Regions from separate parts of the Pseudomonas sp. LBUM1664 genome, predicted to be linked through region 3. Evidence: predicted binding sites of a transcription regulator. Region 3 holds the regulator's gene; each other region holds the start of a gene.
The links. Region 3 encodes sigma-54, which starts transcription at its own class of promoters, with help from an activator protein. Its sites were predicted from a motif close to ANTGGCATNNANNTTGCTNT; they were not measured.
Positions count from the first base shown of each region.

Region 1: a site for sigma-54 is predicted at 1,619-1,638, ahead of ACA047_RS09915 (CmpA/NrtA family ABC transporter substrate-binding protein). Genes of this name have one in related genera too.
Region 2: a site for sigma-54 is predicted at 2,001-2,020, ahead of ACA047_RS04570 (pilin). Genes of this name have one in related genera too.

Region 1 covers NZ_CP166791.1:2,086,187-2,090,326, reverse strand. The annotation lists gene rmf (ribosome modulation factor) at 50-265, shown strand; gene ACA047_RS09920 (quinone-dependent dihydroorotate dehydrogenase) at 511-1,530, opposite strand; gene ACA047_RS09915 (CmpA/NrtA family ABC transporter substrate-binding protein) at 1,771-2,982, shown strand; gene ACA047_RS09910 (ANTAR domain-containing response regulator) at 2,996-3,571, shown strand; gene ACA047_RS09905 (nitrate/nitrite transporter) at 3,936-4,140, shown strand, end outside.
Region 2 covers NZ_CP166791.1:978,153-982,292, reverse strand. The annotation lists gene ACA047_RS04585 (DUF748 domain-containing protein) at 1-302, shown strand, start outside; gene ACA047_RS04580 (DUF2845 domain-containing protein) at 304-600, shown strand; gene ACA047_RS04575 (BON domain-containing protein) at 901-1,254, opposite strand; gene ACA047_RS04570 (pilin) at 1,545-1,955, opposite strand; gene pilB (type IV-A pilus assembly ATPase PilB) at 2,179-3,879, shown strand; gene ACA047_RS04560 (type II secretion system F family protein) at 3,882-4,140, shown strand, end outside.
Region 3 covers NZ_CP166791.1:5,299,847-5,303,986, reverse strand. The annotation lists gene rapZ (RNase adapter RapZ) at 1-843, opposite strand, end outside; gene ptsN (PTS IIA-like nitrogen regulatory protein PtsN) at 845-1,309, opposite strand; gene hpf (ribosome hibernation-promoting factor, HPF/YfiA family) at 1,322-1,630, opposite strand; gene ACA047_RS24790 (RNA polymerase factor sigma-54) at 1,707-3,200, opposite strand; gene lptB (LPS export ABC transporter ATP-binding protein) at 3,367-4,092, opposite strand; gene lptA (lipopolysaccharide transport periplasmic protein LptA) at 4,092-4,140, opposite strand, start outside.

The DNA of each region.
Region 1 (4,140 bases), 3.2 Mb from region 3:
CGATAGAGGTCGACGCTAAGCAACAGTCAACAAGTGAGGGCAACACCCTATGAGAAGACTTAAGCGTGATCCGTTGGAAAGAGCATTTTTACGCGGTTACCAATATGGCGTTGGTGGTAAATCCCGTGAGCTTTGCCCCTTTACTCTACCGTCGGTACGTCAAGCCTGGATCAATGGCTGGCGAGAAGGACGCGGCGACAACTGGGACGGTATGACCGGCACTGCGGGTATCCATAGACTCAACGAACTTCACGCCGTCGGCTGATACAGGGCTTAACACTCAAGACACGACAATTTGACTTGATACACAACGATTAACCACGCACGTCCCATCCGGACGGCGGGCTTCGGCCCAGGGGCTCCTTCGAGGAGCCCTTTTTAATGCCTGAATTTTATGAATACCGGAACCTGAGCTGCAAACACTGTTGTGGCGAGGCTCTTCGTCCTGTGGGAGCAAGCTTTGCTCCCACAAAAAACGTGTTCGCCAAAATAGAGCGACCAATCCTCGAATCAGCCCAACGCCGCAATAGCATCCACCGACTCACGAATCAGCGCCGGCCCCTTATAGATAAAGCCCGAATAAATCTGCACCAGGCTCGCCCCTGCGGTGATTTTCTCGGCCGCATGCCGCCCTTCGGTGATCCCGCCCGCTGCGATGATCGGTAGGCGACCTGCCAGTTCGGCGGCCAGCACCTTCACCGTGTGGGTGCTCTTTTCACGCACCGGCGCGCCAGACAAGCCTCCCGCCTCGTCACCGTGTTCCAGCCCCTCGACACCTTCGCGGCCCAGCGTCGTGTTGGTGGCGATTACCGCGTCCATTCCGGTCTCGATCAGGGCCTGGGCTACCTGAGTGGTCTCTTCGTCGGTCATGTCCGGGGCGATCTTGATGGCCAGCGGGACATGCCGGCCATGAATCAGGGCCAGTTCCGCGCGACGTCGCGCCAGGTCGGCCAGCAGTTGCTTGAGGGAATCACCGAATTGCAGGCTGCGCAGCCCCGGGGTATTCGGGGAACTGACGTTGACGGTCACGTAGCTGGCGTGGGCGTAAACCTTGTCCAGGCAGATCAGGTAGTCGTCGACCGCGCGCTCCACCGGGGTGTCGAAATTCTTGCCGATGTTGATGCCCAGCACGCCCTTGTACTTGGCCGCAGCCACGCGGGCCAGCAAATGGTCGACGCCCAGGTTGTTGAAGCCCATGCGATTGATGATCGCCTCGGCTTGCGGCAGGCGGAAGATCCGTGGCTTGGGATTGCCCGGCTGCGGACGCGGGGTGACGGTGCCGATTTCCACGAAACCGAAACCGAGCTGGGCGAACCCGTCGATGGCCGCGCCATTCTTGTCCAGGCCCGCTGCCAGCCCGACCGGGTTAGGAAATTCGAGCCCCATCACCTTTACCGGCAGTTTCGCCGGTGCCTTGCACAGCAGGCCATTGAGGCCCAAACGCCCGCCCGCACCGATCAGGTCCAGGGACAAATCGTGGGAGACTTCCGGGGAAAGTTTGAACAGCAGTTCACGGGCCAGGTTATACATGGGCGGCTTTGACTCGGACGACGAAAAGAGGCGGCGATTATAGCCGGGCAACGGCAACTCAAGCGAGGCGCCAGCGCAAAACAGCGCCGATGGCATATGCCTTGCACCCTTTGCGTTCATCGGCCCCCCTACCAAAGGCGGAATGGGTGCCACACTGTTTGAAGGACAACGGCGTCGTCATCCGGCCTTGCTCTGGCAGCCGTCCGGGTACGGCGCCTTTTTTGTGGAAGGTGATGCTCGATGAATGAAATTCCAGCCAACCCCCTGGCCTGGGTCAATGGCAGCGATGCCCCGGAAAAGAGCGCGATCAATCTCGGGTTCATGGCCTTGAGTGACTGCGCCCCGGTGGTGGTGGCCGCCACCCAGGGTTTCGCCCAGCCCTACGGCCTGACCCTGAACCTCAAGCGTCAGACGTCCTGGGCCAGCCTGCGAGACAAACTGGTCAGCGGTGAAATCGATGCCGCCCACAGCCTGTACGGCCTGATCTACGCCGTGCACCTGGGTATCGGTGGTGTCGCGCCGACCGACATGGCCGTGCTGATGGGCCTGAACCAGAACGGTCAGAGCATCAACCTGTCCCATGGCCTACAGGCCCAAGGCGTGACCAGTCCTGAGGCACTGGAACAGCATGTGCACCAAACTCGACCGAAACTGACCTTCGCCCAAACTTTCCCCACCGGCACCCACGCCATGTGGCTCTATTACTGGCTGGCCGCCCAGGGCATTCATCCATTGTCGGATGTCGACAGCGTGGTGGTCCCGCCGCCGCAAATGATCGCGCACCTCCAGGCTGGGCGTATCGACGGCTTCTGCGTCGGCGAGCCCTGGTCCGCCAGCGCGGTGAAGCAAAACCTGGGCTTCACCCTGGCGACCACCCAGACCATCTGGCCTGATCACCCGGAAAAAGTCCTGGGTTGCACCCGCGCCTTCGTCGAGCAATACCCCAATACAGCCCGGGCTCTGGTGATGGCGATCCTCGAAGCCAGTCGTTTTATCGAAGAAAGCACCGAAAACCGCCGCAGCACCGCACAACTATTGAGTGCGCCCGAATACCTCGACGCACCGCTGGACTGCATCGAACCACGACTGCTGGGCATCTACGCCGACGGGTTGGGCAACAGCTGGCAGGACCCCCACGCCATGCGGTTTCATGGCGGCGGCGAGGTGAACTTGCCGTACCTGTCCGACGGCATGTGGTTCATGACCCAGTTCCGCCGCTGGGGCCTGTTGCGCGAAGACCCGGACTACCTGGCCGTGGCGCAGGAGGTCCAGCAACTCAAGCTGTACCGCCAAGCGTGCACGGCGCTGGATATCTCACCTCCTCGCCAGGACATGCGCAGCAGCCAGTTGATCGACGGCATCATCTGGGACGGCTCGGATCCGGCCAAGTACGCCCGCAGCTTCAAACTGCACGCCTTGAGCGATGCGGCTCCCCTTCTCGCCAGCCGCTGACAGGAGCCTCGACATGCTGCGTATCCTGCTGATCAACGACACCGCGAAAAAAGTCGGTCGCCTCAAAGCCGCCCTGATTGAAGCCGGGTTCGAAGTCATCGACGAATCCGGATTGATCATCGACCTGCCGGCGCGCGTCGAAACGGTGCGTCCGGACGTGATCCTGATCGATACCGAGTCACCCGGACGCGATGTGATGGAGCAAGTGGTGCTGGTCAGTCGCGACCAGCCACGACCGATCGTCATGTTTACCGATGAGCACGACCCGGATGTGATGCGCCAGGCAATCAAGTCGGGCGTAAGCGCCTATATCGTCGAAGGCATCCACGCCGCACGCCTGCAACCGATCCTCGACGTGGCCATGGCCCGCTTCGAAAGCGACCAGGCCCTGCGCGCCCAGCTCGTGGCCCGGGACCAGCAACTGGCCGAACGCAAACGCATCGAACTGGCCAAGGGCATGCTGATGAAGATGAAAGAATGCAACGAAGAACAGGCCTACACCCTCATGCGCCGCCAGGCCATGAGCCGCCAGCAGAAGCTGATCCAGGTGGCAGAGCAGATCATTGCGATGAATGAGTTGCTGGGCTGAAAAGGCCTTGTAGCGCCTGGCCTGACGTCATCGCGAGCAGGCTCGCTCCCACACCGGTTTCGGGATGAACGCGGCATCTGCGAACACCGTCAATCAAGTGTGGAAGCGAGCCTGCTCGCGATTGGCCTCCCTCCGATCTCCCCTGTTGGCACAGTTCTCGCTTAAGCAAACCCACAGGTAACCAACGGCGGTTGCCCCACCTACGACAAAGACGTCGCATACCCTCCTCGCCCCCTGGCGATTCGGGTTGCGGCGTTTTTTTGTTTTGGCCCCACAGTCCGGGGTCGGTGGTGCGGCCGCAGTGGCGCACTGCCTCAAAGCACTGACTCATTTTTTTCGAGACTTTTGACAGCTGAGGTGCGCGATGAATTCAAGCTTCTGGAAATCCGGCCATACCCCGACCCTGTTCGCAGCCTTCCTCTATTTCGACCTGAGTTTCATGGTCTGGTACCTGCTCGGCCCGATGGCGGTGCAAATTGCCGCCGACCTGCAACTGACCACCCAACAGCGTGGCCTGATGGTGGCCACGCCGATCCTGGCCGGCGCTGTGCTGCGCTTGTTCATGGGCC
Region 2 (4,140 bases), 2.1 Mb from region 3:
AAAAGGCCCCACTGCTCGAGGGCATCTATCGCACCCGTCTCAAGACCCAGCCGCCAGCCGAATGGGCGCAACTGGATAAAAAAGCTCGCACCGACAAACTGCGTGAAGGCGTGATCAAGTTCTGGAGCGGCAGTGACGTACTGTTGCGCCAACTGGGGCAGGAACGGGCCGGCAGCATCAAGGACTTCCTGGTGGACAAGGGCCACTTGGCCGACGACCGTGTGTATTTCATCGACGCCAGCCTGGGCCAGGCCGAAAGCGACGGGCGCGTGATCACCCTTCTGCATCTGGATGCCGAATAAGTTGAAGCATCTGTACGGGCTCAGCCTGGGTTTTCTGCTCGCCACCGGCCAGGCGTTGGCTGCCGATACGCTGCGCTGTGGCAGCCAGCTGATCAGCGTCGGTGATCGTTCAAGTGAAGTGCTGCAAAAATGCGGCGAGCCTGCGGCGCGGGATGATCTGGGCTATAAGCGCAGCGTCAATCGCCGGGAAGAATACCCGGTGGAAGAATGGACCTACGGCCCCAACAACGGCATGTATCAGTACCTGCGTTTCGAGGGCAACCGGCTGGTGCAGATCACCAGCCAGCGCGGGCGCTGAGCTTGTCCAGGACAATGTGTTTGATGTGCCGCCGCCATCGCGAGCAGGCTCGCTCCCACGGGTTTTGGTGAACCTATGGGAGCGAGCCTGCTCGTGATGGCGGCAACCCGGTTCTTCAGTCTGGTCCGCAATCTGGCGGCAGATTGATCCATCCCAGAATAGAACAGGCCCCCGGCACGAATGACGGGGGCCTGTAATGGCCACGTCCGTGTGGCCTTCGCATGAACTCCAAAGCAACGGCAGACGTATATCTGAGCCCGCTTGCCGTGCCTTCTCCCGTTCAGGCGAGAAGCTTGAGCCTTATTCGGCTTTCAGGCCGTCAGCCGATACGGCTTTGACGCCTTTGATCTTTTTGGTAATAGCCACGGCAGTGGCCTTCTGAGCATCGGTCACGGCAACAGTCGAAGACAGGGACACAACGCCTTTATTGGTTTCCACTTTGATGTCAGTACCTGGAATGCCTTTTTCGGTAACCAGGTCGGCTTTGACCTTGGTGGTGATCCAAGTATCAGAGGTGGCTTCTTTGGCCTCCGTCACTTCGCCAGCAGCCAGCAGCATCGGAGCCTGAGTTGCTTGAGTGGTCTCGGCGAATGCGCTAGCCATGGTCAGGGTCAGAGCGGTAGCGGCGGCGGCAGTGATAGCGAACTTCTTCATACGAGTAACTCCTGTTTTTCTCAAAAACTGCCGGACGTGCATCCCGGCAGGGTTGTCAGGAGTAGTGCGAACGTTGTGCCAGTTTTGAAATTTAAAACAATTCCTTTTAAATCATTGAGTTAAGCGAAGCGGTGATTTTCATAATCATGCAAAATGCAAGACTCACTGATTCTGGACATGCAAGTTGCAGGTTTTGGCGTCCTTCTAAGCTTATGAATTTCAGAGGTTTTCTGTGGTGAGGGAGCAAGCTCCCTCACCACAATCAAGCGAAAACCGACATCAGGGACCTGCTAAACACCCGTGCAGTTTTTCGGCAGGTATTCCTGGGCGGCCGTGGAGGCACAGCTCCAAACTCCCGTTGCCGAACGGCTGAAGGTGATCGTTTTACCCAGTATGGGCGAAGACGCATTAAGGATTGTGCAAACGATACTGCCCACTCCGGTCGAAGCAACGCCTGAAGCAGTCATCGTGCAGTTGCTGGTGGGCGATGTGCCGCCAATGTTGGCCAGCGTTGGGTCTGTGCCTTGATTCATGACGTCCTCGAACGGCACCTGCAACGCGGAGGCCTCCGCCAGACCCGCCGTCACCTTAGCCCGAGACTGGTACTTGGAATATTGCGGCAACGCAAACGTCGCCAGAATGCCGATGATCGCCACAACGATCAGCAGTTCGATCAGGGTAAAGCCACTCTGCTTATTCATAGACATCTCCAATGCATGAGGTGAATCTCATGACCTGAAGCGACCGTTGCACGGCACATGCCAACCTTCCCGGTCCCGCCAGCAGGGGGGTTCAACCAGCACGACTCCTGCGTCCTACCCCAACAACCGCACTATCTGACGTTTTTTGTCACCCTTCCCCGCTGGTTTGGCGTCGATGCTTGACTAGGCTATAAGTCATGAACTGTCTGCGTCCGGTACTCCCATGAATGACATCGCCCTAAGCGGCCTGACCAAGCAATTGGTGCTGGCCGAACTGATCACCGAGCAAAATGCGCAGCAAGCGTACCAACAGGCCCAACGCAATCGCATACCTCTGATCAGTTATCTGGTGCAAAACAAACTGGTCCAGAGCCGCCAGGTCGCAGAAATCGCCTCGGAACATTTCGGCGTCGCCCTGCTGGACCTCAACAGCCTGGACAAAGAAACCCAGCCCACTGGCCTTGTCAGCGAAAAACTGGTGCGCCAACATCACGCCCTGCCGCTGTGGCGGCGCGGCAACAAGCTGTTCGTGGGGATCTCCGACCCCACCAATCACCAGGCCATCAATGACATCCAATTCAGTACCGGCCTGACCACCGAAGCGATCCTGGTGGAGGACGACAAGCTCAGCGACGCCATCGAGAAGTTTTTCGAATCCAGCAACACGGGCCTGGAAGGAATGGGCGATGTCGACCTCGACGGATTGGACATCGAGTCGATCGACGACCACAAGCAAGACTCCATAGCCAGTCAGGACACCGACGACGCGCCGGTGGTGCGGTTCGTCAACAAAATGCTGCTGGACGCGATCAAGGGCGGCTCCTCCGACCTGCACTTCGAGCCCTATGAAAAAATCTACCGGGTGCGGGTGCGTACCGACGGCATGCTGCGGGAGGTGGCCCGGCCACCGATCCAATTGGCCGGCCGCATCGCCGCGCGCCTCAAGGTCATGGCCAGTCTTGATATCTCCGAACGGCGCAAGCCCCAGGACGGCCGGCTGAAAATGCGCCTGTCAAAAACCAAGTCCATCGACTTCCGGGTCAACACCCTGCCCACGCTTTGGGGCGAAAAAGTGGTGATCCGGATCCTCGACCCGTCCAGCGCGCAAATGGGCATCGATGCCCTGGGCTACGAGCCGGACCAGAAAGAGCTGTACATGGCGGCCCTCAAACAGCCCCAAGGGTTGATCCTGGTGACCGGGCCGACCGGCTCGGGCAAGACCGTGTCGCTCTACACCGGGCTGAATATCCTCAACACCGTGGACATCAACATTTCCACCGCTGAAGACCCAGTGGAAATCAACATGGAAGGCATCAACCAGGTCAACGTGAACCCACGCCAAGGGCTGGATTTCGCCCAGGCCCTGCGCTCGTTCCTGCGTCAGGACCCGGACGTGATCATGGTTGGCGAAATCCGTGACCTGGAAACCGCCGAAATCGCCATCAAGGCAGCCCAGACCGGGCACTTGGTGCTCTCGACCCTGCACACCAACAGCGCCGCCGAAACCCTGATCCGGCTGCACAACATGGGCATCCCGGGTTTCAATATCGCCACGGCGGTACACCTGATCATTGCCCAGCGACTGGCGCGCAAACTGTGCCCACATTGCAAGAGGGCCATCGAGATTCCCGAGGAAACCCTGCTCAAGGAAGGTTTCCCCCGGGAACGCATCGGCTCGTTCACGATCTATGAGCCGGTCGGTTGCGAACAGTGCAACCTTGGCTACAAAGGGCGCGTGGGGGTTTACGAAGTGGTCAAGAACACACCCGAGCTGCAACGGCTGATCATGGCCGAGGGCAACTCGCTGGAAATCGACCTGCAAATGCGCAAGGACGGTTTCAATGACCTGCGCACATCAGGGCTGTTCAAAGCGATGCAGGGCATCACCAGCCTCGAGGAAATCAACCGGGTCACCAAGGATTGAACATGGCGGTCAAGGCAGTAAAAACCGATGTTTACACTTGGGAAGGCAAGGACCGCAAGGGCACCAAAATGACCGGCGAGCTGACCGGCCAGAGCCCGGCCCTGATCAAGGCCCAATTGCGCAAGCAAGGCATCAACCCCGAGAAGGTGCGCAAGAAATCCACTTCGATATTCAGCAAGGGCAAACGCATCAAGCCCCTGGACATTGCCCTCTTCACCCGCCAGATGGCAACGATGCTCAAGGCCGGCGTGCCCCTGCTAC
Region 3 (4,140 bases):
GTGGCGAACCTGGACGTTCTTCAGGGATTGTTGCAGGAGCTGACCCAGGCGTTCGGTCAGGTAGACGGAGCGGTGATGGCCTCCGGTACAGCCGATGGCGATTGTGACGTAGGCACGGTTGCTCGCGGCGAAGCGGGGCAGCCATTTGAGCAGGTAGCTGGAGATGTCCTGATACATGTCCTCGACATCCGGCTGGGCAGCCAGGTAGTCGACCACCGGCTGGTCGAGCCCGGATTGCTCACGCAATTCCGGTTTCCAATAAGGGTTGGGCAGGCAGCGCACATCGAACACCAGGTCGGCGTCTACCGGCATGCCACGCTTGAAACCGAACGACTCCACCAGGAACGCCGTGCCCGGCTCCGGCTGGTTCAGCAGGCGCAACTTGATGGTGTCGCGCAACTGATACAGGTTCAGGTTCGTGGTGTTGACCTTCAGGTCCGCCAGGTCGGCGATCGGACTCAGCAGCTGGCTTTCGTCATGGATGGCTTCGGCCAGGGAGCGGCTGGCGTTGCTCAGCGGGTGGCGCCGGCGGGTTTCGGAAAAGCGCTTGAGCAGTGTCTCTTCATCGGCATCCAGGTACAGCACATCGCACTGGATATGCCGGTTGCGCACTTCCTCGAGCAGTTCAGGAAACCGCGACAGATGGCTCGGCAGGTTGCGTGCATCGATGGACACCGCCACCAAGGGTTGCGCCAGTTCGGTGTGGATCAGGGCGCGCTCGGCCAGTTCCGGCAGCAGGCCGGCTGGCAGGTTGTCGATGCAATAGTAGCCGCTGTCCTCAAGCACATTGAGGGCGGTGCTTTTACCGGAGCCGGAGCGGCCACTGACGATGATCATGCGCATGTTAATGACCGCTCTGCTCGTCCAGGACTACCTGATACAAGGCCTGGTTGCTCGGTGCGCTGCGCAGTTTTTCGCGTACTTCCTTGCGGTCCAGCATGCTGGCGATCTGGCGCAGCAGCTCAAGGTGCGCATCGGTCGCCGCTTCCGGAACCAGCAGTACAAACAGCAGGTCGACCGGTGCGCCGTCGATGGCGTCGAAATCTATGGCGGCTTCAAGGTGCAACAGCGCGCTGATTGGCGCGGTACAACCTTTGAGGCGGCAGTGAGGGATGGCGATGCCGTTGCCAAAACCGGTGGAACCGAGTTTTTCACGGGCGATCAAGGCCTCGAAGACGTCCTGCCTTTTCAGGTCCGGCACTTCGCGGCCGATCAGGTCGGCGATTTGTTCTAGGGCTTTCTTTTTACTGCCACCCGGCACGTTCACCAGGGAACGGCCGGGGGTCAGGATGGATTCTAGTCGGATCATGGATTGGGGGGGTTAACGACCGGTTGCGCCCTGAAGGAGGCTTTGGGTCTTTTCCTTATGCTTTTTGAGTTGGCGATCCAGCTTGTCGGTCAGCAGGTCAATTGCGGCGTACATGTCGGTGTGCTCCGCGTTGGCGACCACTTCTCCGCCGGGGATATGCAGCGTGGCTTCGATTTTCTGCAGCAGCTTCTCGACGTTCATCGTGACTTGCACGTTGGTGATCTTGTCGAAATGCCTTTCTAATCGGTCGAGTTTTTCGCCGATGTAGGTGCGCAGGGGCTCGGTCACTTCCAGTTGGTGTCCACTGATGTTGACTTGCATACAGCTTCTCCTTCGTTGCCAGTGCATAAAGCGGCAGGCAGAAATACCTGCCACTGGAACGCTGTGGCGTGGCCTGTTACATCAACCGCTTGCGTTCGCTCGAAGGTGCGATCCCTAAGGATTCGCGGTATTTGGCGACGGTACGGCGGGCCACCTGAATGCCTTGTGCCTCCAGTAAACCAGCGATCTTGCTGTCACTCAACGGCTTTTTCTGATTTTCCGCCGCTACCAGTTTTTTGATGATCGCGCGGATGGCCGTGGACGAGCATTCACCGCCTTCGGAGGTGCTGACGTGGCTGGAGAAAAAGTATTTCAATTCATAGATGCCCCGAGGGGTATGCATGAATTTCTGGGTGGTCACCCGCGAAATCGTCGACTCGTGCATGCCAACCGCCTCGGCGATGTCATGCAGGACCAACGGTTTCATCGCTTCGTCGCCGTACTCCAGGAAGCCGCGCTGATGCTCGACGATCTGGGTGGCTACTTTCATCAAGGTTTCGTTGCGACTTTGCAGGCTCTTGATGAACCAGCGCGCTTCCTGCAACTGGTTGCGCATGAAGGTGTTGTCGGCGCTGGTGTCAGCGCGCCTTACAAAGCCTGCGTACTGGGCGTTGACCCGCAGCTTGGGCACCGATTCCTGGTTCAGTTCCACCAGCCAGCGATCGTTGTGCTTGCGCACGATCACGTCGGGCACCACGTATTCGGGTTCGGTGGACTCGATCTGCGAGCCCGGGCGCGGGTTGAGGCTCTGGACCAGTTCGATCACCTGGCGCAGTTCATCTTCCTTGAGCTTCATGCGCCGCATCAGTTGGCTGTAGTCGCGACCACCCAGCAGGTCGATGTAATCGGTGACCAGCCGCTTGGCTTCGGCCAGCCAAGGCGTCTTGGCGGATAACTGGCGCAGTTGCAGCAGCAGGCACTCGCCCAGGTTACGGGCGCCGATGCCGGCCGGCTCGAATTGCTGAATGCGGTGCAGGACGGCTTCGATCTCGTCCAGTTCGATGTCCAGCTCGGGGTCGAAGGCTTCGAGGATTTCTTCGAGCGTTTCGTCCAGGTAGCCCTGATTATTGATGCAATCGATCAGGGTCACGGCGATCAGGCGATCGGTGTCGGACATCGGCGACAGGTTCAGCTGCCACAGCAGATGGCTTTGCAGGCTCTCGCCAGCGGAGGTGCGGGTGGTGAAGTCCCACTCGTCGTCATCGCCGCTTGGCAGGCTGCTGGCGCTGGTCTGGTAGACGTCTTCCCAGGCCGTGTCCACCGGCAGGTCATTGGGGATGCGTTCGTTCCATTCGCCATCCTCAAGGTTATCCACCGTCGGGGCGGCTTCCTGGTAGGACGGTTCCGGGATTTCGGTACTGGTTTTTTGCTCGACGTTGTCGGCCAGCGGATCGGTGTTGTCGAAGTCGTCGCCTTCTTCCTGGCGTTCGAGCATCGGATTGGACTCCAGGGCCTCCTGGATTTCCTGTTGCAGGTCCAGGGTCGACAATTGGAGCAGGCGGATGGCCTGTTGCAGCTGCGGTGTCATCGTCAGCTGCTGGCCCATTCTCAAGACTAGCGATGGTTTCATGGCTGGGGCTTAACACCTTAATTCGCCGGCGCACATGCGCCATCCACTACAGGGCGCCGAAGCGCCAAACATAAGCAAATTATATGCCTGAAACTGGAGTGTTTGCCTAGGGCGTCGCCGTAATAAAATTAAACGACGCCCGGGCGATTCGCCAGACACTTTGTGCTTACAGGCGGAACTCATGGCCCAGATACACTTCCTTGACCAGTTCATTGGCCAGGATGGTGGCGGAGTCGCCTTCGGCGATCAGCTGGCCGTCATTGACGATATAGGCGGTTTCACAGATATCCAGCGTCTCACGCACGTTGTGGTCGGTGATCAGCACGCCGATCCCCTTGGCCTTGAGGTGGTGGATGATCTGCTTGATGTCGCCCACCGAGATCGGATCCACACCGGCGAACGGTTCGTCGAGCAGGATGAATTTCGGTGCGGTGGCCAGGGCGCGGGCAATTTCCACGCGTCGCCGTTCGCCACCGGACAGGCTCATACCCAGGTTGTCGCGAATGTGGTTGATGTGGAATTCCTGCAACAGGCTTTCCAGCTCCTGGCGGCGGCCAGCCTTGTCGAGCTCCTTGCGGGTCTCGAGGATCGCCATGATGTTGTCGGCAACCGACAGTTTGCGGAAGATCGACGCTTCTTGCGGCAGATAGCCGATACCGGCCTTTGCCCGGCCGTGCATCGGCTGGTGGCTGACGTCCAGGTCGTCGATCAGCACGCGACCCTGATCGGCCTGGACCAGGCCGACGATCATGTAGAAGCAGGTAGTCTTGCCCGCGCCGTTGGGGCCGAGCAGGCCGACGATCTGGCCGCTGTCGATGGACAGGCTGACGTCACGTACGACTTGACGGCTCTTGTAGCTCTTGGCCAGGTGCTGAGCTTTCAGAGTTGCCATTACTGGGCCTTCTGCTCGGTTTTCTTTTTAGGCTGGATCACCATGTCG